DNA from 3 places in the Vibrio sp. EA2 genome. Region 2 is predicted to be linked to each of the others. Evidence: predicted binding sites of a transcription regulator. Region 2 holds the regulator's gene; each other region holds the start of a gene.
The links. The regulator MetJ, encoded in region 2, represses methionine synthesis genes. The targets are predictions, from matches to a motif close to TTAGACNTNTANANGTCTAA.
Positions count from the first base shown of each region.

Region 1: metE (5-methyltetrahydropteroyltriglutamate--homocysteine S-methyltransferase) is a predicted target of MetJ. The motif match lies at 1,932-1,951, and genes of this name have one in related genera.
Region 3: RXX31_RS14805 (MetQ/NlpA family ABC transporter substrate-binding protein) is a predicted target of MetJ. The motif match lies at 3,622-3,641, and genes of this name have one in related genera.

Region 1 is NZ_JAWLID010000003.1:625,860-633,633, forward strand. It holds gene RXX31_RS10775 (hypothetical protein) at 1-605, shown strand, start outside; gene RXX31_RS10780 (DUF4250 domain-containing protein) at 733-933, shown strand; gene metR (HTH-type transcriptional regulator MetR) at 956-1,867, opposite strand; gene metE (5-methyltetrahydropteroyltriglutamate--homocysteine S-methyltransferase) at 2,129-4,411, shown strand; gene RXX31_RS10795 (GspS/AspS pilotin family protein) at 4,532-4,918, opposite strand; gene RXX31_RS10800 (YciI family protein) at 4,922-5,218, opposite strand; gene yciA (acyl-CoA thioester hydrolase YciA) at 5,333-5,728, opposite strand; gene RXX31_RS10810 (septation protein A) at 5,932-6,495, opposite strand; gene RXX31_RS10815 (hypothetical protein) at 6,627-6,869, opposite strand; gene RXX31_RS10820 (hybrid sensor histidine kinase/response regulator) at 6,971-7,774, opposite strand, start outside.
Region 2 is NZ_JAWLID010000021.1:41,257-49,030, forward strand. It holds gene RXX31_RS22840 (PadR family transcriptional regulator) at 224-763, shown strand; gene metF (methylenetetrahydrofolate reductase) at 838-1,734, opposite strand; gene RXX31_RS22850 (bifunctional aspartate kinase/homoserine dehydrogenase II) at 2,001-4,409, opposite strand; gene RXX31_RS22855 (O-succinylhomoserine (thiol)-lyase) at 4,419-5,582, opposite strand; gene metJ (met regulon transcriptional regulator MetJ) at 5,807-6,127, shown strand; gene RXX31_RS22865 (malic enzyme-like NAD(P)-binding protein) at 6,241-7,512, opposite strand; gene bfr (bacterioferritin) at 7,723-7,774, opposite strand, start outside.
Region 3 is NZ_JAWLID010000006.1:183,708-191,481, forward strand. It holds gene RXX31_RS14790 (HipA domain-containing protein) at 1-1,184, shown strand, start outside; gene RXX31_RS14795 (porin family protein) at 1,335-1,889, opposite strand; gene RXX31_RS14800 (flagellin) at 2,213-3,346, opposite strand; gene RXX31_RS14805 (MetQ/NlpA family ABC transporter substrate-binding protein) at 3,663-4,466, shown strand; gene RXX31_RS14810 (D-fructose-6-phosphate amidotransferase) at 4,577-4,867, opposite strand; gene RXX31_RS14815 (DUF4382 domain-containing protein) at 5,184-6,266, shown strand; gene RXX31_RS14820 (8-oxoguanine deaminase) at 6,341-7,699, opposite strand.

The DNA.
Region 1 (7,774 bases), on a different contig from region 2:
ATATTTGTCCGGGTCAGAGAGGTCGCCTCCATAAAATGCTACCTGCAATAGGGGTCATGTGGCTGGCCGTCGCATCACTGCGTATTGAAGCATTTATGGTGGTGTTTGCGATCTTCTATTTCTATTCTCAGGTTCAGACCAAAAAGACACGCGAGAAAGGGCCATTATGGGCTCTGCACCTTGCTAACGGTTTGGCATTTGCTTATGTCAGCATTCAAGTATTTGAACAGACTAACTTGCCAGCTGCTGCTGCGATGGCGTTAATGATCTTCTTTCTGGGGGCTTCTTTTTCTCAATTGTTGCTCACGATTGCACGTAGCCGTTTACAAGCTTTCCATCGAATTTTACCAGTCACTGGTATTGTGTCGGGCATGTTGTTGGTGATTGCGACGCTGTTTTCATCTTATCAGCTGGATGAGACGGCATTGAGTGCTGCAACTCAACCGATACTCATTGCCTTGGCGATGTTGATATCTTCCATTGTGGTTTGGTGTTGGCATATTTTCACGCATAAAGCGCCTGAGAAAGTGCAGCTGAGTATCGCTTTCTTGCTTGCTCTTGTCTCTATGACGAGCCTGCAAAATTTATTTTCACTGGTTGCTTAACATGATGTCAGTGAGTTCACGATATAGCGTGAACTCACTTTAAATTCGTCAGATTATGTCTACGCTGTATATATACCCGGTCACTGAGGTTATTGGGGTATAAACCTTGTCGAAGAGGAGTGTCGCGATGGATTTAAGCAATGTAGGTAATCTGGATAGCATTATTCTGTTAGGTATCGTCAACGAAAAACTACGCTTAGAGTGTGACAGTTTTGACGAATTAGTGTCGACTTATGAAATGGATACAGAGTCGGTAGTAGGCAAGCTGGATATGCTTGGCTACCAGTACGACCCGCTCACCAATCAATTCAAATCGTACGAACGCTAAGCCCGTACGATATCTCCCATTGTTAAGCCATCTTGATGCCGTCGAGGTGGCTTTTACATTGTTGTCTTGCGGTTGCGAAAAACGCCTGTAAATAGCGTTTGTCTTTCTCTGAATTTCGAACCGCAGCAAACAGACGACGCCACAACCCATTGCCAAATGGTTTACTGGTAATTAGTCCTTGTCGAGAAAACTCTGAAATTGCCCAGTTCGGCAATGCCGCAACCCCTAATCCAGCCGATACCATTTGTACTAACATCAATGTGTTGTCTGCTTGTTTCCACTTAGCTGGCTCCACACCGGCTGGCTGTAAGAAGTGTTTAACTACATCAAGTCGCTGTTTTTGAACCGGATAAGAGAGCATGGTTTGATCGGCAAGATCTTGAGGATCAATAATCGCTTTATCAGCCAGTGGATGGTTGGTGGACGTGATTAGTCGCATTTCAAAGTCAAACAAAGGCTCGTAGTGCACCTCTGAACGTGGCTGAATATCCGAAGTAATAACCAGATCCAGCTCCCCTGCGAGTAGGGCAGGTAAAGGCTCGAATCCAAAGCCAGAAGAGAAATCCAACGTTACGCTAGGCCACGCCAATTGATATTCCTTAAGTGCTGGCATCAGCCATTGGAAGCAGGAGTGACATTCGATAGCCATATGTAATCGACCATTCACGTCTTCTTTCAAACTTGCCAGTTCATTCTCTGCCCTTGCGAGTTTCGGTAAAATATCTTCTGCAAGGCGCAATAAAATCTCACCTTCTGGTGTGAATTTAACCGGTCGGGTTTTTCTTAAGAATAATTGCCCACCAATTCTAGACTCCAGGTCCTTAATTTGGTGCGACAGCGCCGATTGCGTCAAATGTAACGCGGTTGCCGTGGCAGTCAGTGAGCCCGTATCTCGAAGCGAGGTAATAGTACGCAAGTGTTTTAGCTCTATCATGAATCTCTTTCATCCTTTAATGCTCACCATGAACTTAATTAACTTAACTGCAAAATACAGAAATGTAAACGTCTAGACGTCTATTTGTTTTGGGTAACGGTTTGTTTTTTCGATACACTATGAATTTTTTTAATAAACAAGTTGAATATTTAGACCTTGTCCAATTTTAGTCTGGGAGAGATAGTTTAGCCATCCAGACATCTTTAAGGTTAAGCCAAAGATGTTCTGACCAAGATAAACTCAATATTAAGGACTAGGGAAATGGCAACTACCACACACATACTTGGCTACCCACGCATTGGTGAAAAACGTGAACTGAAATTTGCGCAGGAGAAATACTGGCGCGGAGAAATCGATCAAGCACAACTCCAGCAGGTTGGCGCACAGCTAAGATCGAATAACTGGCAAGTACAAAGCGATGCGGGGTTGAGTTTTGCCACTGCCGGCGACTTTGCCTGGTATGATCACGTACTGACAACAACGCTGTTATTGGGCCACGTACCAAAGCGTCATGCTGAGGGCACACCTAGCCTTGATACTTTGTTCAAGGTTGGTCGAGGCCAGTCACAGGCTGGTTGTGGCTGTGCAGGCGCAGCAGCCTCTGACATGACTAAGTGGTTCAATACCAACTACCATTACATTGTGCCGGAATTTAGCAAAGACGATACCTTTGAAGTGAGCTGGCCGCAGCTATTTGAGGAGGTGAGTGAAGCCGTTAATGCGGGACACAAGGTTAAGCCAGTTCTACTTGGTCCACTAAGTTACTTGTACTTGGGTAAAGAAGTTGAAGAAGGCTTTGACCGCCTGTCACTGTTACCAAGATTGCTCACCGCGTATCAAGCAATTTTGGCTAAATTGGCTGCTTTGGGTGTGGAATGGGTACAAATTGATGAGCCTATTCTGTCTCTTGAGCTGGAAAGTCAATGGGCGGATTCATTTAAACTGGCGTATCAAATCATCCGCAGTGACGTAAAAGTGCTGCTAACGACTTACTTTGACGCTGTTACCGATACACTGGACAAAATTGTCGAGTTACCTGTTGATGGTTTGCACATTGACTTGTCGGCAGCGCCAGACCAGCTTGATGAAGTTGTGGAAAAACTACCACAAGGTTGGGTGTTATCGGCTGGCGTTATCAATGGACGCAATGTTTGGCGAGCGGATCTAAGTGCGCAACTGGCGAGCTTACAACCGGTAAAAGAGAAGTTAGGCGATAAGCTGTGGGTTGCAAGCTCATGCTCATTACTGCACAGCCCGGTAGATCTAGAGCTTGAAACAGCGCTGAGTGAAGAAGTAAAAAGCTGGTTCGCTTTTGCTAAACAGAAAGTGACTGAGGTAGCCCTGCTAGGTAAAGCGCTGGACGGCGATCAAAATGCGATTCTGGCATGTGATACTTACAGCCAGCCAATCAAAGCGCGCAAAACGGCTACCCACGTCAATAAGCCACAAGTGCAGGCTCGTATCAATCGTATCACCGCAGAGCTCACACAACGCAGTGCGCCATATGCTGAGCGTGCTGCTCATCAGGCAGAAGTGTTGGGTTTACCGCTATTGCCTACGACTACCATCGGCTCTTTCCCTCAAACCGGCGAGATTCGCGTTCAGCGCAGTGCATATCGCTCTGGTCAACTGTCTGAAACAGACTATGTTGCGGCACTTAAAGGGCATATTGCTGATGCAGTGAAACGACAGGAAGCGCTGGATTTAGACGTATTAGTGCACGGTGAAGCTGAGCGTAACGATATGGTTGAGTACTTCGCCGAGAATCTGGCTGGTTTCCAAACAACCAAATTCGGTTGGGTGCAGAGTTACGGTTCTCGCTGCGTGAAGCCTGCTATTGTGGTTGCGGATATCGAGCGTGAAAAACCAATCACGGTTGAATGGTCAACGTATGCACAATCCCTGACCAGCAAACAAATGAAAGGAATGCTAACCGGGCCGGTTACGATTCTGTGTTGGACATTCCCTCGCGAAGACATTTCGCGTAAGGAAATCACCCAGCAGCTGGCTCTAGCGCTGCGAGATGAAGTTTCTGACTTACAAAATGCAGGCATTAATATTATCCAGATTGACGAGCCTGCGATTCGTGAAGGGTTACCGCTTAAGACGCGTGATCATAAAGCTTACCTGGAATGGGCTGTGGATGCGTTTAAGATTTCTGCCGCTAGCGCGAAGCCAGAAACACAGATTCATACTCATATGTGTTACAGCGAGTTCAATGAAATCATTGATTCTGTTGCGGCACTGGATGCAGATGTGATTACCATTGAAACGTCACGTTCGAATATGGAATTGCTCAAAGCGTTTGAAGAGTTTAACTACCCTAATGAAATCGGTCCTGGAGTTTATGATATTCACTCGCCGAACATTCCAAGTGAAGAGTGGATTGAAGGTCTTATCAAGAAAGCAGCAGAAAAAATTCCGGTACAACGTTTATGGGTGAATCCAGATTGTGGTCTAAAAACAAGAAATTGGGCGGAGACCGAAGCAGCGTTAGCCAACTTGGTCTCAGCGGCGAAAAAGCTGCGCACTGAGTTAGCATAAACCGACGAGCAAAGAAAAAGCAGGGATCCAATCCCTGCTTTTATATGTCTTTTAACTTGCCCGTTAGCTGCGATGCTTTTGGTCGATCTAATACCGAACTAGCTGGCCAAATTACTGTTGTTAATTACTGCAACGTTGCTCAGAGATCAATTCGTCTGCCATCAATTGACCGCGCGTGTTACGAACTTTCACTCTATACATCAAGCCCATATTAATTTGGTCGCGGATCTCTGGTTTATGACAGAATGTGTAGATACTGGAGTTAAGCACTTGTGCGAGTGGCTTCGCTCCCATTGCACCATCGTTATAAATCATCATCATTTCAACCACGTTTTTATTAGAAGAAACCCGCATGATTTGCAATGGTCCGTACTCCATGGGTAGGCCAGCAGAAAGAACGCCAGCACGGTTAGATGCTAACAGCTCTAACTGACGTTCTTTGTCAGCACTGGACGTACAACCTGCTAGCGCACTAAGCGCCAGGAAAAAACACAGTAATTTTTTCATAAATTAAAACACTTTTTTGAACGGTTTTACGATCACGTTTTCGTATACACCCGCCGCCACGTAAGGGTCTTTGTCTGCCCAGGCTTTCGCGTCTTCCAAAGAATCGAACTCGGCTATGACGGTTGAACCAGTAAATCCTGCTTCTCCAGGGTTATCAGAATCAATTGCTGGCATTGGGCCTGCAGTCAGAAGTCGTCCTTCATCCTGAAGTTGTTGTAAACGTTCTAGATGCTGAGGGCGAACACTCATGCGCTTTTCTAATGAATTCTCGATGTCCTGAGAAAAGATGACATACCACATAGCATAGTTCCTTAATTGGTAGGTTGAAGCCCTAATTTAACGACTTTTTGCCGCTTCTCACAAGTTAACAATGGAAAATGTGAGAATTTTCCTGTGATTAGAGTCGGTGCAAACTTATTTTGCGATAGGGCGTGGTTTGCCTTCACTGTCGATTGCAACATAGTTAAAGGTTGCATCACACACCATAAAGCGATCTTCAATGCCATCAACTTTCACTGGTTTCACCCAGACTTCAAGGTCAACACTCATTGAAGTACGGCCTATGTTTTTACATACACCGTAGCAACAGACAACATCACCGACGCTAACCGGTTTTCTAAACGTAATGCTGGAAACAGAAACGGTGACGACGCGTCCGGAAGAAATTTCTTTCGCCAAAATAGCACCAGCTAAGTCAAGCTGAGACATTATCCAGCCACCAAAGATATCGCCGTTCGCATTGGTATCAGCGGGCATTGCGAGGGTACGAAGCAGTAGTTGGCCTTTCGGAGAGTTAAATTCTTGGCTCATTGTGACATCCTAAATCATTAACAGCGCCTAAATGGGACCAACCCAGTAAATAAACGTTCCCAAAGCCTACTCATAAACTAAGACGATCCGTTATTTATTACGATTGATACTGAGCGCAAATATTAATTGGAACAGTAATAAAACAGCGACCCGAAGGTCGCTGTTAATATTGAATTTGCGCGGATTATAGCAAAGCTGAGCCGTTATTCATCAACCGAAACATCGGAGGAGTTAGTTTTCTGCTCTTTTGGCATGTGCTTGTAGATGTAGAAGCCTGTAGCAATCATATAACTGAATGTCGCTATTAGCAGGCCAAACACTTTAAAGTTTACCCAGACATCGAGTGGCAGTTCGTAGGCAACGTAGATATTTAAACCTGCGCAGAAAGAGAAGAAACCGACCCATGCCCAGTTGATGCGTGTCCAAATATTTTCAGGAAGAGAGATCTCTTTTCCTAGCATCCCTTTTATTGCTGATTTGCCCATCGCGTGACTGACCGCAAGTCCGATAGCAAATACCATGTAAACAATGGTCACTTTCCATTTAATGAAGTTGTCATCGTGGAGAAAGATGGTCATGCCACCAAATACAGCCACCATCACGAAAGTGATTAACTGCATTTTTTCCACTTTTTTGTAAAGCGCAAACGTCAGGACGATTTGAATAGCCGTCGCGACGATAAGTGCTCCAGTCGCAACGTAAATGTCGTACATCTTATACAAGGCAAAGAAGACAATGAGTGGAATAAAATCAAGAATTTGCTTCATGTTGCAGAAAACTACCTGGTTATTGAGTTGTTCACAGTCTAGCGGAATCTCACACAATGTGAATAGCTCGAGACAATTGGATACAAAAATTGCTGCGACAATGGCGGCAATCCTTGTCTCTAATTTATAGTTTAGGCGACATTCTGATATTGGGGGATACGCGTTTTTACATCTTCTAAATAGCCTTCACACAAAAGGTTGTCTACTGTGGCGGCAAGTTCGTCGTTAGTCATGGTGAAGGAGGAAGATTGACCTGTCATCAAGTTGAGAAATTGGTGATACTCGTCTTCGGTGTAGTGACCGATACGATCTAACAATAGTGCTTTAACACCATGATGAATCAAGCTGTGATAAATGCGTCTGCTGGCAAACATCGCCATCTCCCTTCAAAGTTTCTACCTGTTGGGTACGAGTACCGTTATTTAGGTAGGTTGATTGACTTTTTAGATGACTAATTAAGCACAAATTGTGCCAGTTATTTAGCCTTACATTTAAAAGTGCTTGGCTCGCCCGCTTGGTTTTGAAAGAGCCAGGTTTGTATCACCTCACGCAACGCATTTAAGGTTGTGGGCTTGTTCAAACGACCATCCATTAATGTAGAAATCTGCGCGATCTCTGAATCTCCTGATTCCCCTGATAGTGCAATAACCTTGATTGATGGAGAAATGGCCTTTATGCGCTGGCTTGCGTCGAATCCATTCATAACCGGCATTTGCACATCCATCAGAACTAAATCGATTTTGTTAGATTTAACCATCTCGATGGCGGTTGAGCCGTTATTTGCCTGTAAACTTTTGACACCTAACTGTTTTAAATACAACTGAACTAACGCACGTTGCACCTCTTTGTCATCCACGATGAGCACTGTTGGTGCATCCTTGCCGATATTTAGGTCATTGTATAGAAGAGGCTCTATTGCGGCTTTTGAGTCATGCCTGTCTTCGGTAGGGCCCCTCAAGGTCTCTGATGCTGGTGAATTTGGTACAACAGGAAAATAAAGGTAAAACTCCGTGAACTCTCCTTTTACTGAGTGGCATTCAATTCGGCCACCAAATGAACGCATCACACGCTGACAGTAACTCAGGCCCAGGCCACTGCCACCACTTTTTTGATAGGAAAAGAAATCGTCAAAAATCTTGTGCAGGATCGTGCTATCAATACCAGGTCCGGAATCGCGAAAGATTAACGTGTTTTCATAAGGCCCAGTTTGAGTACTGATCTGAATTTGGCTGGTGGGGTACGAATCAAAGTAGTAAACCGCGTTGCGGATCAAGTTGAA
Region 2 (7,774 bases):
TTATTTATATACTACTCGCCTTGCTGTGAGCGCATAAATCCAATCATATCAGCTCCAGCCTCGATGGGAATCTCCCATCTCTCTAGGTGATAAACGGCTTTAAGGTGACAGGACCAACAATTGTTGGTGCTACTTATACATAAAAAACTCAAGCGTCATGAAGAGCGCAGCTGAAAGTATAAGTAGCTTGTTTACAAGTTTATTGACCATTTGGATTGAAGACATGTCATTACCACACGTAATCTTAACTGTGCTTAGCACCCGCGATGCAACCGGTTACGATATCACAAAAGAATTCTCAGCTAGCATTGGTTACTTCTGGAAAGCAAGCCACCAGCAAGTTTACCGTGAGCTCAATAAAATGGCTGAGAAAGAGCTGGTTACTTGCGTATTAGAGCCTCAAGAAGGAAAGCCGGATCGTAAAGTTTACTCCATCACTGACGCAGGACGTAGCGCACTAGGTGAATGGTTTGACCAACCAACGGCACACCCAACCGTTCGTGACGAGTTCTCAGCGAAACTGATGGCTTGTGCAGTTCAACCTGCTGCACCTTTCCGTGAGCAACTGTCTGAACTGGTTGAAGAGTCACGCAAACTGGTTTCTCACTACAAAGAAATTGAAGCGGCATACTACGCGACGCCGTCTACCCTGGACAAACAAGCACGTCTGGAGCGCCTGACACTACGCCGCAATCTGCTGTTGCGCGAAACGTGGATCACTTGGGCAGAGGAAGTGCTAACTGAACTTGAAGTTATCGGCTAATCCACAATAAACCGCCCATGACTTAACAATAAAAAGGCTTGCCGATGGCAAGCCTTTCTTTTATTTATCAACAACTAAACTGCAGTCTGAGGGCGTACACCCAAGGTGTGGCACAACGCGTAAGTCATCTCAGCTCGGTTTAGTGTGTAAAAGTGGAAGTCTTTCACACCTTCTCGGCTCAATACACGCACCATATCAATTGCCTGACTTGCTCCTACTAACTGGCGTGTCACTGGATCATCATCCAGACCTTCAAACTGTCGGCTCATCCAGCCAGGGACTTTTACGTTATTCTGCGCAGCAAAGCGAGACGCCTGTTTAAAGTTAGATACTGGCAAAATACCCGGTACGATTTCTACATCGATACCAGCGGCGACACAGCGGTCACGAAAACGCAGGTAAGACTCGACATCAAAGAAGAACTGAGTGATTGCACGATTTGCACCAGCATCGACTTTACGCTTAAGGTTCAGCAGATCAGCCTGTGCGCTTTTTGCTTCAGGGTGTACTTCAGGGAAAGCCGCGACTGAGATATCGAAATCGTGACGAGATTTCAACAGCTCAACAAGATCAGAAGCGTACATCTCAGGTGCGCCGCCACCTGGTGGAATATCACCACGCAGTGCAACGATATTTTCGATACCGTTGTTCCAGTAGTCATCAGCAATATTAATCAGCTCTTCGCGAGTCGCATCGATACAAGTCAAGTGCGGAGCTGCGACTAAACCAGTTTCTGATTTGATTTCTTTAATGATGGAATGAGTTCTGTCACGCTCACCAGAGTTCGCCCCGTAAGTCACCGAGACAAACTTAGGTTTAAGTGCTTTTAGACGGTGCACAGAGTTCCATAGCGTTTCTTCCATTTTTTCGTTGCTTGGCGGAAAAAACTCAAACGAAACATTAATATTGTCTGATAACTCAGCGATATTCTGGTTTAAGGCATCGATATGGCCTGCGTGCGTGTAACCCATCTTACTCTCCCTGTGGCAACCCGCCACGAAATCAAATTATCAAATCGACGTTTAGACGTCTATATGTCTACAGAATGTATTGAATACGATTTAATGTCAACCTTGTAATTATGAATTTTTTTCATGTTAATAATGAGGATAGTTCAAGTTCAATACTGACTAATGTTTATCCAGGATAAACATATGGCCAACAACGATTCTGCATTTAAGTATGGCACCAAGAAGGGAATAAAAAACCCCGGATGGCGTCCGAGGTTTTTACGAGTTTAAAATAGTCCAGCCAGACGGTTGAGGTCGGACTGAATTGCCCCTGCTGTCACTTCGCGTCCAGCGCCAGGGCCACGGATAACCAGCGGATTATCTTTGTACCACTTGCTTTCAATCGCAAAGATATTGTCACACGGCAGTAAGTTTGCCAGCGCATGTTCACGGGACAAAGCTTCGATACCGACCGTCGCTTTGCCATCTTTTTCTAAACGAGCAACGTAACGCAGTACCTGATCGTTCTTCTGCGCTTTGGTTAAACGCTCTTGCAGAGTCTCGCTCAACAGCGCGGCATTATCAAAGAACTCATCTAAGCTCAGCGTACGCAGTTCTTCAGGCACTAACGACTCCACCTTTACGCTTCCCGGTTCGATATCCAGACCAGACTCACGCGCCAGAATAACCAGCTTACGCATCACATCGGAGCCATCTAAGTCAGAACGAGGGTCAGGCTCAGTGAGTCCTTGCTGCCAGGCTAAATCGACCAACTCACTGAATGGAACAGAGCCATCAAACTGCTGGAATAACCATGAAAGCGTTCCGGAGAAAATACCAGATATCGCCACAATCTCATCGCCACTCTCGCGAAGATCACGCACCGTATGGTTGATTGGTAACCCTGCCCCTACTGTTGCATTGTACAGCCAGTGGCGTCCAATCTTAGCAAATGCATCCTGAACCTGATGGTAGTACTGACTATCAGCCGAGCCCGCTACCTTGTTCGCAGAGATAAGGTGGATCCCCTGCTGAGCGATATCAACGTAGCATTTGGCAAGGTCCTGGCTGGCGGTGACATCAAGGACAACGGCTTCATCGTAGTTCTGTAAGGCACCAAGACGCGGTAACCATGAGCCATCGTTTTCAATACTTTCATCATTGAAGCGTGCCGAAACACCAGACGCATCAATACCCTGACTATCAAACCAATACATTTGACTATCAACCACAGCGACTAAGTCAAAGCTCATGCCATGGAGTTTCTCGAGTTCACCTTTTTGAGAAGCGAATAAGTTTAACCAGCTCGAACCAATATTGCCTTTACCGCACAATGCGACAGCAACTCGCTTCTGCGCCTGAAACAACTGGCTGTGAACTGTCTGTACCAACTCTTCGGTATTGGTGCGACGCAATACTGCCACCAGACTTAACCCAGACTCCGTCTCAGCGATAAATTCCACCGGAGAATGTTTTAGCTTTTGCTGAAAACCAAAACAGTGGTTGGCATTAGTTGTCACACCTGCACCGACAGCCGCAATCAGAGAGTAACCCTCAGTGAGGTTAATCTCCGCATCCAGGTCAGATTCCTGCAGATACTTGAGTGCACCACCAGCAATTTCTGCTGTGTATGCCAGTCGTAATACCTGCTGTTCAGGCTGAGCTTCAAACGCTAGCGGCTCCAACTGAGCACGTTTGAGCGATTCGAGTACATCGCTCTGTGTTTTTTCAAAGTCATGTCCGTGAGCAAACGAAAGCTGAACCAATAGCACGTCGTCCAGCGATGTGATGATTTTCGCCCCACGGCCAGACGCCAGAACACGCTCAATACGCGTCGAACCAGACTCAGGAAGGTAACTGCACTTAAGGCTCAAATCCATGGTGCTTTGCGCCACAGGCTGCAGTGTGCGGCTGTGCAACACAGGAGCAGCTAAACGAGCTAGCTCACTGGCTTCATCCAGTCGTAATAATGGTAACAAGCATGCATCGGAGACCAAACGAGGGTCAGCACTATAAACACCAGCCACGTCACTCCAAATCGTCGTTGTACTGACTTCAGCAAGTGCACCAATCACCGTTGCCGAATAGTCTGAGCCATTACGACCGAGCAGAACGGTTTCACCATTATCATTTTGCGCCATGAAGCCGGTAATGATCACACGTTTATGACTATGCTGTGCCAGTGCTTCTTTGATAAGCGGGTATGAACGAGCACGATCAACTTCTGGTTGAGTGCCAGCTTCTGCACGTAAAAACGCTCGTGCATCTTGCGCCACGGCAGGTAAATCCTGCTGACTTAATAATGCCGCAAGTAAGCGTGATGACCACACTTCACCATGGCCTAATACTGCCGCCTTTTGCGCTTCAGTGAGCGGAGAGGTCAGCTCCGCCAATGTGCTGAATTCATCTTGTAAAGAAGCAAGCAGCTGCTCTTGAGCTTCCCCCTCTAACAATACTTCAACAAGATTGCTTTGAAACTGTCTTAAGCTTTGTAGTGCTTCGTGAGCGATTCGACCATCTTTCTCTAAGCCTTCAAGAAACTCAATCAGACGGTTGGTTGTTTTACCCGCGGCTGATACCACCACCAAATCATTTTCTGCAGAGTACTCTTTGAGAATACCCGCTACACGTAAATAGCACTCTGGGTCTGCCAGGCTGCTACCACCAAACTTGTGTAGCTGACGTTGTACAGTCATTATGATCTCCTATTGCTGTGCAGATTTGGTGAAAGCTTGTTCTAAGTCAGCAATGAGATCTTGCGCATCTTCCAGACCGACTGAAAGGCGTAGTAGCTGCTGTGATACGCCAGCTTCAGCCAATGCTTCCTCACCCATAGCACGGTGCGTCATGGATGCCGGGTGGCAAATCAGGCTTTCTACTCCACCGAGAGACTCAGCGAGTGAAAACAATTTCAGTTCCTTGACGAAGGCTTTGAGTTGCTCAAATGAACCCGCGAACTCAAAACTCAGCATGGACCCAAAGCCCGATTGCTGCTTTTTAGCAATCTCGTGGCCAGGGTGATGTGGCAGACTTGGATGATAAATTTTCGCCACCAACGACTGCTTCTGTAGGTAAGCCAGCACCTGCTGTGAACTTTCTTCATGCACTCGCATACGTGCCCCCAAAGTACGAAGACCTCTCAAAGTCATGTAGCTATCAAATGGTGTACCTGTCGCACCAATACAATTGCCCCACCAGGCTAACTCTTCTGCATGTTCTTCCGTTTTAGCGATAATCACGCCACCAATCACGTCCGAGTGACCATTGATGTATTTGGTTGTCGAGTGAATAACAAAGTCAGCCCCCAACTCTAGAGGTTTCTGGTATACCGGTGTCAAAAACGTATTGTCTACTGCGACTAAAGCACCGGCTTGCTTTGCTTTTTCACAGACCACAGCAATATCGACAACGCGAACCAGAGGGTTAGACGGTGTTTCTAGCAGAACCAGTTTTGGCTTTTGTGCTAATGCCTCATCCAGCGCTTTCTCGTCAGTTTGATCGACAAACAGCACCTTGAAGTCGCCTTTATTCGCACGAGTATTAAACAGGCGGTAAGTGCCACCATAACAGTCGTTTGGAGCAACAATAACATCATCAGGACCAATAAAAGCCGATACCCATAAGTTCAGTGCAGACGTACCACAGTTAGTGATCACGGCTCCTTTGCCAGATTCCAGCTCAGACAATGCACTTTCTAATAATCCACGATTTGGATTACCTGAGCGCGTGTAGTCGTACTTAGGCACTTCCCCAAATGCAGGAAAGCCGTAGTTTGTCGAAAGGTAGATTGGTGGAACGACAGCATGGTATTGAGTGTCAGATTCAATACCGGTACGTACGGCAATAGTTGCAGGCTTACGGGTGCTCATGGGTGTATCCTTTCACAGGTGATGACTTCTAAATGGGAATGCGCTATATCTAAATGGTGAGATTCAATGAATTGCACACTCCTTACTGTTCCTGTCACTTTACTCGTCAAAAATTAAGACGTCAACACTTCTAGACGTCCATATGTCTTTGCTTATGGCAGTAAATGCAGCTAAAATCAGCTCCTATATTATTTTTTAACCTATTACATAGATGAAGGTACGCAATGGCTGACTGGAATGGCGAATACATTAGCCCTTATGCTGAGCATGGAAAGAAAAGCGAACAAGTAAAAAAAATCACTGTCTCTATCCCGCTGAAAGTTTTAAAAGTGCTAACTGATGAACGTACTCGTCGTCAGATCAACAACTTACGCCACGCAACCAATAGCGAACTCCTATGTGAGGCATTTCTACATGCGTATACGGGTCAACCGCTTCCAACGGATGAAGACCTTCGTAAAGATCGCCCAGACGATATTCCGACGGAAGCGAAAGCTCTGATGACGGAAATGGGCATCGAATTCGAGTCGTTTGACGAAGAGTAACCTAAAGCGTGTCGAATACACCAAATGGTTATTCAATCTTGAAAGCTAAGAAATAACATAAAAAATGGGACGCTATCGCGTCCCATTTTTTGTACATCATTCAATGCTGAGCTTTACTCTGCCATATAGTTTTCTGGCATTTCAATACGGGCAACACCCGAGTCAACTGCCGCTTGAGCAACGGCTTTTGCAACGCGAGGCAGTAAGCGAGCATCCATTGGCTTTGGAATAATGTAATCTGAGCCGAACTCAAGCTTATCGACACCCGCCGCTGCCAATACTGCTTCTGGTACTGGCTCTTTCGCCAACTGACGAATAGCATCAACCGCTGCAAGTTTCATCTCATCGTTAATTTCGCTTGCACGTACATCAAGCGCACCACGGAAGATGAATGGGAAACAAAGTACATTGTTTACCTGGTTCGGATAATCACTACGCCCTGTACCCATGATTAAATCATTACGAACTTCGTGCGCGAGCTCTGGCTTAATTTCAGGATCTGGGTTTGAACATGCGAAAACAATTGGCTTATCCGCCATCAGTTTTAATGCTTCAGGTGGAAGCAGATTTGGACCTGATACGCCAAGGAACAGATCAGCACCTTCAATCACATCTTCTAAAGTACGCTTATCGGTGTTATTTGCGAATAGCTCTTTGTACTCGTTAAGATCATCACGGCGAGTATGAATCACGCCTTTACGATCCAACATGTAAATCTTTTCACGCATCGCACCACATTTTATCAGTAGTTCCATACACGCTACTGCAGCCGCACCGGCACCAAGACAAACAATCGTAGAATCTTCAAGCTTCTTACCTTGCAGCTCAATGGCGTTCAGCATGCCTGCTGCCGTTACGATTGCTGTACCATGTTGATCATCATGGAAGACAGGAACGTCACAACGTTCGATAAGACGCTTTTCAATTTCAAAACAGTCTGGAGCCTTAATATCTTCCAGGTTAATACCACCGAAGGTATCAGCAATGCTTGCTACGGTATTAACGAACTCGTCGATCGTGCGGTGTTTTACTTCGATATCAATAGAATCAAGTCCAGCGAAACGCTTAAACAGTAGCGCTTTACCTTCCATTACAGGTTTAGAAGCAAGCGGACCTAAGTTACCCAAGCCAAGAATCGCGGTACCGTTAGAAATAACGGCAACCATGTTACCTTTCGCGGTGTACTTATAGATATTGTCAGGATTTTGTGCGATTTCACGTACAGGCTCAGCGACACCAGGGCTGTAGGCTAAAGCAAGATCACCAGCGGTTTCGGCAGGTGTGGTTAGCTCGACGGCAATCTTCCCTGGGGTTGGGTATGCATGATAGTCAAGAGCTCGTTGGCGTTGTTCTTCTTCTGGAGTTACTGCTTTGTCTTCAGACATGAGGGCGTTTCTCTTTTTATTTTTAGGTAAGGGGGGAATAAATTCTAATGGATAGTGGTCGATCTTCATAGGTAAGATTGCGAGCAATATCCTTAAAAAAAACGATATTAAAAGAGATTAGACCAGATAGTCAGGAAAAGCACCTAACTTTTAAGTCAGGTGCACTAGTGTAAACGTCAGATTTTTAACATAACGATGGGATAGCCGAGATTAATCCTCATCGACATACTGTGCTTGCAGATAATTTTCGATGCCAGACATC
Region 3 (7,774 bases), on a different contig from region 2:
AAGAGATGATACAAAACACCACTATCTCCAAAAGCAACACGTTCGGGCTGATTCGTAAGCTTGGTGCGGAAACATCTGGCGCATTATCTTTTCGAGTTCCAGGCTCAGAACCTGAGGAAACCAGCTTTAGACCTGTACCTGATGAGGAACTAATAGAACGACTCGAGCGAAATTTAGCACCTTTAGTTTATTGGGACGGTAAGGTTCGCCTTTCGGTTGCTGGTGTGCAAAACAAATTAAACTTACTTAAGCGCGGTGATGAATGGGGGTTTGGTGAAGGCAAATTAAGTTCGAACTACATTCTGAAGTTTGAAAGCGGTAGAGCACCGTGTATTGCTGTTAATAAGTTCTTTTGCATGACATTAGCCAAGCTAGCAGGTTTGGACGTCGCTAATGTTGAGTTAACTCGCATTGGGAAGACTAGAACACTGATCATAGAGCGGCTCGATCGTGCCTATATTGAAGCTCGTGATGTCGTTCAACGAAAACATGTGATTGATGGCTGTCAGGCAACTGACTTACCTCCAGGTTACAAATACGAGCGTCAGAATGGGGATGAAGGCGATGGCGTATATATGCGTGATGGCGTTTCTTTCCCACGCCTACTGAGCGTCAAAACTATAGACACGGTAATCACCAACCTAAAGCTTACCCAATGGATGCTCTTTAATCTAGCAACGCTAAACTACGATGCTCATGGTAAAAATATTAGCTTCTTCGTCACCCCTAAAGGCCTTGAACTGACCCCTTTTTATGATTTAGTAAACATAGAAGCTATCGCTCAAGAGGGAGCAAAACGCAACTCACGAAGCGGTAAATTGTCTGCTGATGAGGGGCGTGCCGCCAGTATCCCTCAATATTTTGCAATGTCGATAGGGGATTGGGAAAGTAAATACTTTCAAAATCCGCCGAAAGGTAACTTCAAACGCCCTATCACCAGCTATGATTTAGCTGAATTCGGCGCTCTGCTGGGTTATTCAGGCACCAAAATGGCTTCCATAATGATAGAAACCGTTGGTGCTATAAAAAATGCCCTAAAGGAAGCGATTGAACTTACCGAAGCTCAAGGAATCGACGATGGAGAGCGTGAACACATAGAACTATGTGTGTCACTCATCCAAACAGAATGTGAATACTTGCTAGAACAAGCCGGCAGTGTGCCAGAAGTGAGCGAGCTTCTTTAAATTGGAAAGTATTTATTGGCAATGAGTTAATCTACATAACAAGTTGCGTGATAGTTTATGTGCAGGAATGTTATGGTGTAAAGGCTGGTTGAAGAATGCGGGCCAGTCTGATGAGACCGACCCAGAGCTCTAGGATTTTAGTGAATTAGGTTAGAAGTAGTATCGGGCACCAGCATAAAAGCCACGTATCGCAATTTCTACGTCATCAATTTCAGTATTTGCACTTCGATAGCCGACATTGAAGCTAATACTTTCATTGATGTTATATCCACCCTCTACACCATATTGATAGCCTGTTTCAGATTCTTCAACTCCGTTTACCTTATCTTTCAGAGTCATTTGACCTAAACCAAATATACCCGCTATGTACGCATTGGAATCAAAAGTATATTTAGGCTTAAGGTTAGCAAAAATCGCATGTCCATCTGCTTGCATGGCTCCTAAAAATTCTACCTCACCAAAAGTTCGGTATTCTACTTCGCCTGCAAGTTTAAAAGACTCTTCTATCTTGGACTCATATCCAACAACGGCATTAAAACCAACGTCATTTGATTCCTCGATCGATACTCCACTATTTTCTAGTTCCGTATCATTTGCAAATGCCACATCAGCCCCTAAATAAAAGCCTGTTTTTGTACTAGCCACTGCTGCACTACTGACAATAAAAGACAATACTGTCAGCGAAAATACATTTTTAGTTTTCATTTTTATCTCTAAAATTTACTAATTGTTTTATAACCACATCTCGCCATGGATATTTTAATCAATAATTACAATGAATTACCGCTCGCCATAGTATTCTAAACAGTGCTTGGAAGTCAGGGTTCTAGTCACATCAACCAAATCATATGTAATATGTATCATAAATAGCTCCCCTACCCGTCTTATACCAACATCCGTCATTTCGTTATCGTAGAATTGCGTAGGAATATCTAAAAATTCACTTGGTGTTGGTATGACTCAACTGGCGGCTAATGAAGACTTAACGTGTCATACAAACACAAGGACTGGAATTGTATAAGGCCGCCCTACTCATTCAGCAGGTTCAAAGCTGCGTTAGGAATCAATCTGGCTTGAGCTAATATAGATGATGAAGATTGTTGAAGAATTTTAGCTCGAGTCATTTCAGTTGTTTCTTTTGCGTAATCCGTATCGGTCCGGTTTCCTTTCGATGCGCTGATATTTTCGTGCATATTCGTTAAATTAGAGAGCATGCGGTCAAATCGATTGTGAAGTGCTCCCATATCAGCTCGGTGCCCATCCACATAACTCAACGCAGAGTCAATAACAGAAACGGCTTCCTGGGCACCTCCAGTGCTTGTCACATCAATGTTCTCTACTATCGTCTTACGGCCGCTATCGAAGTTGAATTCTCTAGCCAGACTCCCTGAAAAAGAAACCTCACCTTCTGCAATACTAGAATTAACAAACATTTGTAGCTCACCAGCACCGGATACTGACGCCGTCACCAACTCTTGCTGTCCATTGATATAAGTTGCAAGTTCTTCAATATCATCTCCAACTTTGGCTTCAATATTGATACTTACCTCGTTGCCAGCTCTATCAGTAGCATCAATACCGAGTTTGTGGCTATCACCCTCGACCGTCCAGCCTTCACCTTTGGCTTCTTTGGCTATAAATATCGTTCCGCCCATCTCTGAAGTACTAGAACGCATATCTTTTAGTTCCAGCAGGATCGTTTCATTATTGGAACCCACTTGAAGTGCTTTCTTGCCATAAGTTCCATCCAACAAATTCATGCCTGCAAAGTTAGAGGAACTAGCAATACTATGAAACTCTTCCTTTAAAGCTTGGATATTTTTTTGAATAGCTTTCCTGTCAGTAATTGAGGTAGCCCCATTTGCCGCTTGTAATGACTGGTCTCTCATGTCTTCTAAAATGCCAGACAATTGCTGCATAGACGCTTCAGCAGTCTGGACGATAGCGACTCCATCGCTGACATTCTTTGCTGCGACATCTAGTCCTCGACTTTGTACATCTAATCGATTCGCAATTTGTAATCCTGCGGCGTCATCTTTCGCACTGTTTATCTTTTTTCCCGAAGAAAGTTTAAGTATTGAAGAATTAAAATCATCAGAAGCCTTAGCAATATAACGTTGTGTTGCTAACGCTGCAGTGTTGTTGTGTAGGCTCAATGGCATGCATGGCCCTCCTTTCCATTATTACCGCTAAAAATTATGGAACCAAAGTCTCATTTGAGTATCGACGAAAACCACGATCACTTTAGGGATTTTTATGCATAACAAATTGAATAAATTAACTTTATTACATTCATCGCATAAATAATTAATCAATCTTTAAAGACAGAGAACCAACTGGTAAAGGGGATGCGAGATCAGAAGCTAAATTCTCACTGACGGGATCATTAGTCGGTGACGAGCTATCAAACATTGACGGTTTGTATAATTATGCTAGATTAGCCGTATAGACGTCCAAAAAAATATAAATGGAGTTATTATGGAAAGTTTTCGCCAAATTAAGCAGTTACCTTTTATTCTTATAGCAGCACTCAGTTTAGTAGCCTGTGGGCAAAAAGAAGACTCTGTCATTAAGGTAGGTGCAACGGTTGGTCCTCATGCACAAGTTGTCGAGGCCGTAGCTAAAGAAGCAGAAAGACAAGGACTTAAGGTCGAAGTGGTCGAATTTTCCGATTACGTAACACCAAACGCAGCACTGAGTGATGGCAGCATCGACATCAACAGCTATCAGCATCAGCCATTTCTGGATAACTATAACAGCAGCCACGACGGTCACCTGGTTTCTATTGGCCAATCTATTCTGATGCGTATGGGTATTTACTCGAACAAGTTCCGTTCTCTTGAAGAGCTTCCTGAGAATGCACGTATCGCTATTCCTAATGATCCAACCAACGGCGGGCGCGGTCTTCTCCTGCTTGCAGACGCAGGTTTAATTGCTTTGAAACAAGGCGTTGGCCATAAGGCGGCATTGACAGACATTACGGATAATCCAAAGGAATTTCAGTTTGTTGAAGTCGATGCGGCTCAACTGCCAAGAACGTTGGACGATGTGGATGCAGCAGCGATTACCATGAACTATGTGATGTCGTCTGGTCTTGATCCTAAAAAGCAGGGCATCTACTTAGAGTCTAAACAGGCACCTTTAGCGGTAATGGTTATCGCAACCCGCGAAGCTGATAAAGACAAAGAAGAGTACAAAAAGTTTGTTTCTATCTACCAGTCTCAGGCGATTCGTGACTACCTGGAAGAAACATTTAAAGGGACGATTGAACCTGCGTTCTAACCTATGAAATAGAAGTGTGCGATAGCAGTTTAAACGGCGCATTTGAGTAAGGCTCGTGGCGATATTCCATGAGCCTTTGTGCTTTTAAATCAGTTCTCAGACTCGCTTTACTATGTATTCTTTACGCTTTGTCTACGCTCAGATTCTAGCCGTTCAGCTAAGTACTTTTGGGTCGCTAACACTAAATCAGGGCGATCAATTAGCTTCCAGAGAAAGTATGGCGGGATGAAGAAAATAACAAAATACAACGACTCATGGAAAAAGATATTCGCAATAGAGTCTTGATGCTCAAAAAATGCGGTCAGGGCAAAGAGGTCCAACAAGACCCCTACCACTCCAAAAACAACACAGACCACAATGGCTAATCCCAAGAGCTCGCGTAAGAAATATTTATATATCATGGCACTAAATCCTTCTAGCAGTACGTCATACCAAGATACTCCTCTAACTGCTCAGTTAGCTTGATTATGGTCAATCTCTGATGGAAACCAATAAGAACTTAGTTTTATAAATATTAACGGCGATTAAATATCTTCAATTCTAACCACAGAGCTATGCGAGGACGCTTTCCGTCTCACAAGTTAGATTCAGTTCACATTTCCTTACTTGTCTTAACACAGCAGCAAAGATTAACTCCGCCATTACTCTTAAATGACATTCTTCTCGTTTTTAATACTAATATTTGTATCAAATAGTAGAACAAACAAAAGAGGCAATATGAAAAAGTACACCTACCCTATCCTCGCGATCACAGGTGGTTTAATACTAACTGGCTGTAATGGCGGTGACTCTTCATCCGATACAGAAGCAGCAACTTTTTCTCTTGCGGTTTCAGATGCTCCTGTCGATGATGCCAATAAAGTCGTTTTAGCATTTGAAGATGTGGTTTTAATCCCGTTTGATCCTGAAACAGGTGATAAAACTGGTGACGCTATCATTATGAACGTCAGCGAAGACGGTGCATTACGTCAAGTAGACTTGATGCAGTATCAAGGCAGTAACGCTGAAACCATCATCAGCGAACAAACCATTGCACCGGGTGACTACGCAATGTGTGTGTACGCAAAAGATGGCACACAGGTAAGCGGTAAGACACTTTCTTACGTCGAAAAAACCGACGGTAACGTGAAAGGCCTTGTAGTGAACAGTAAAGGTAGCTGCTATGGCACTAAACCTGATACTAGTGATCAAGGCCGCCTGAAGTTCTCGCAAAAAGGGCAATACGTGCAAGTTCACACAGGCCACAATAGCTACGTGGTTGAGTTTAATTTGCGTAAAGGCCTGGCAGATCCAACTGGTCAGGATCACATGAACATGAATTCGAATGCAGTGAGCTTAGTCAACGCATCTGAAGCTGGTCATATCGGTGGTACAGTCAGTTCAGTACAATACGATGCGTGTGTAACAGACAGTAACTCATTGAATGCCGATAATGGTGTAAATGCAGTACACGCAGTTTATCTCTATGCTGGTGAGATGGATGACAGCACAATGGGTGACTTAGGTGCTCCAGCAGAATTCAATACACCAGTTGCGATTGCTGATGTAAATGAGACCACAGATGAGCTAGGTAATGTAACGTACGACTACGAGTTCGGCTACATCGGCCCGGGTACTTACTCTATCGGGTACACCTGTACGGCATCCATTGATGCGCCGGAGACACATGAAACTTTTGAAGATGGTTTCTTGATCCACGAATACTACACGCCAGTGGAAGTATTTGCGGGTGAGCTTACAGAATATGACCTCACAGAGCAGGACGTCACAGAAGAAAACATCGACCAAGAAGTTCTGTAATTTCTAGTGCTACTTAAGTGAATAAAAAAGCCGCTCATACCTGTGAGCGGCTTTTATTTTTAGTCTATTAGACATTAACCTGCAGACAGCTCAGATAACCGCTTGGCTGCCCGGCTATGGCGACTCATCAAATCTTGTAAATCTACACCGATCACTTCACCATCATGGACCCGCCACTGGCCAGCAACCATCACTCGGTCCGCCTGTTGAGCACCACATAGTAGCAGTGCAGCCAACGGGTCATGACTCCCAGAGAAACGAATATCATCCAGCTTAAACATAGCAATATCAGCCTGATAACCGATGTTTAGCTCCCCAATATCTTGTCGCCCCATTGCCAGTGCCGAACCTTTCGTCGCCCAGCGCAGCGCATCAAAATGCGTGACTTTCGCCGAGCCATATTGCAGGCGCTGCAGGTACATAGCCATGCGGACTTCGGCGATCATATTGGAGCCATCGTTTGAAGCTGAGCCATCTACGCCAAGACCGACTTTCACACCGGCTTGCTCAAGTTCTAAGTTCTTACACATCCCGGAGGCCAGCATCATATTAGATGTTGGACAGTGGCTGACCCCAACGCCCGCTTTGCCTAAGCGTAGAATCTCTTCAGCGTTAAAGTGAATACCGTGGGCCAGCCAGGTACGTTCATTTAACCAACCGACATCTTCAAGGTAATCGACCGGACGCAGTCCAAACTGCTTGATGCAGAAGTTCTCTTCATCAATGGTTTCGCACAAGTGGGTGTGTACCATGACATTTTCGTCGTGTGCGATTCGCGCCGTCTCTTTCATCAAATCCGTGGTCACTGAAAATGGCGAGCACGGTGCGAGCGCAATTTGTATCATCGCACCATCATGGTCTTGGTGATATTCATTGATCAGTCGTTTGCTGTCATCGACTATCGTTTGCTCTGTTTGGATAGTATGCCTTGGCGGTAAACCGCCCTGATCTTCCCCCAAACTCATTGAACCCCGAGTAAAAATAGCGCGTACGCCAAGGCTGTGTGCAGCTTCAACTTGCAGATCGATGGCATGTTCCAGACCATTGGGTAATAAGTAGTGATGATCCGAAGCGGTCGTGCACCCTGAACGCATAAGCTCAACTAAAGCCAATTCAGTAGCGACACTCATCATTTCCTGATCAAGGTTCGCCCACACCGGATAAAGGCTTTTCAACCAGTGAAACAGCTCTTTATTGAGAGCATCGGGATAAGCGCGAGTCAAAGTTTGATAAAAGTGGTGGTGGGCATTGATTAGCCCTGGAGTGATAACGTGCTGACTGGCGTTGACTACCGAATCGATTTTGCTGTCAGGCGTGGCATTTAAGGCCACCAGCTCAACAATTTTGTTTCCGCGAATCACCAGACCTCCGCGAGCGTCCTGCTCATTGCCAGTGTAAATCGCGAGTGGATTCTTAATCCAGATTGTTTCCATTCATAAATATCCTTAGCCGTTTCAACCATTTCAGGGGAATCGGACTTGTACCTACACCTTCACGTGAGAAGATGT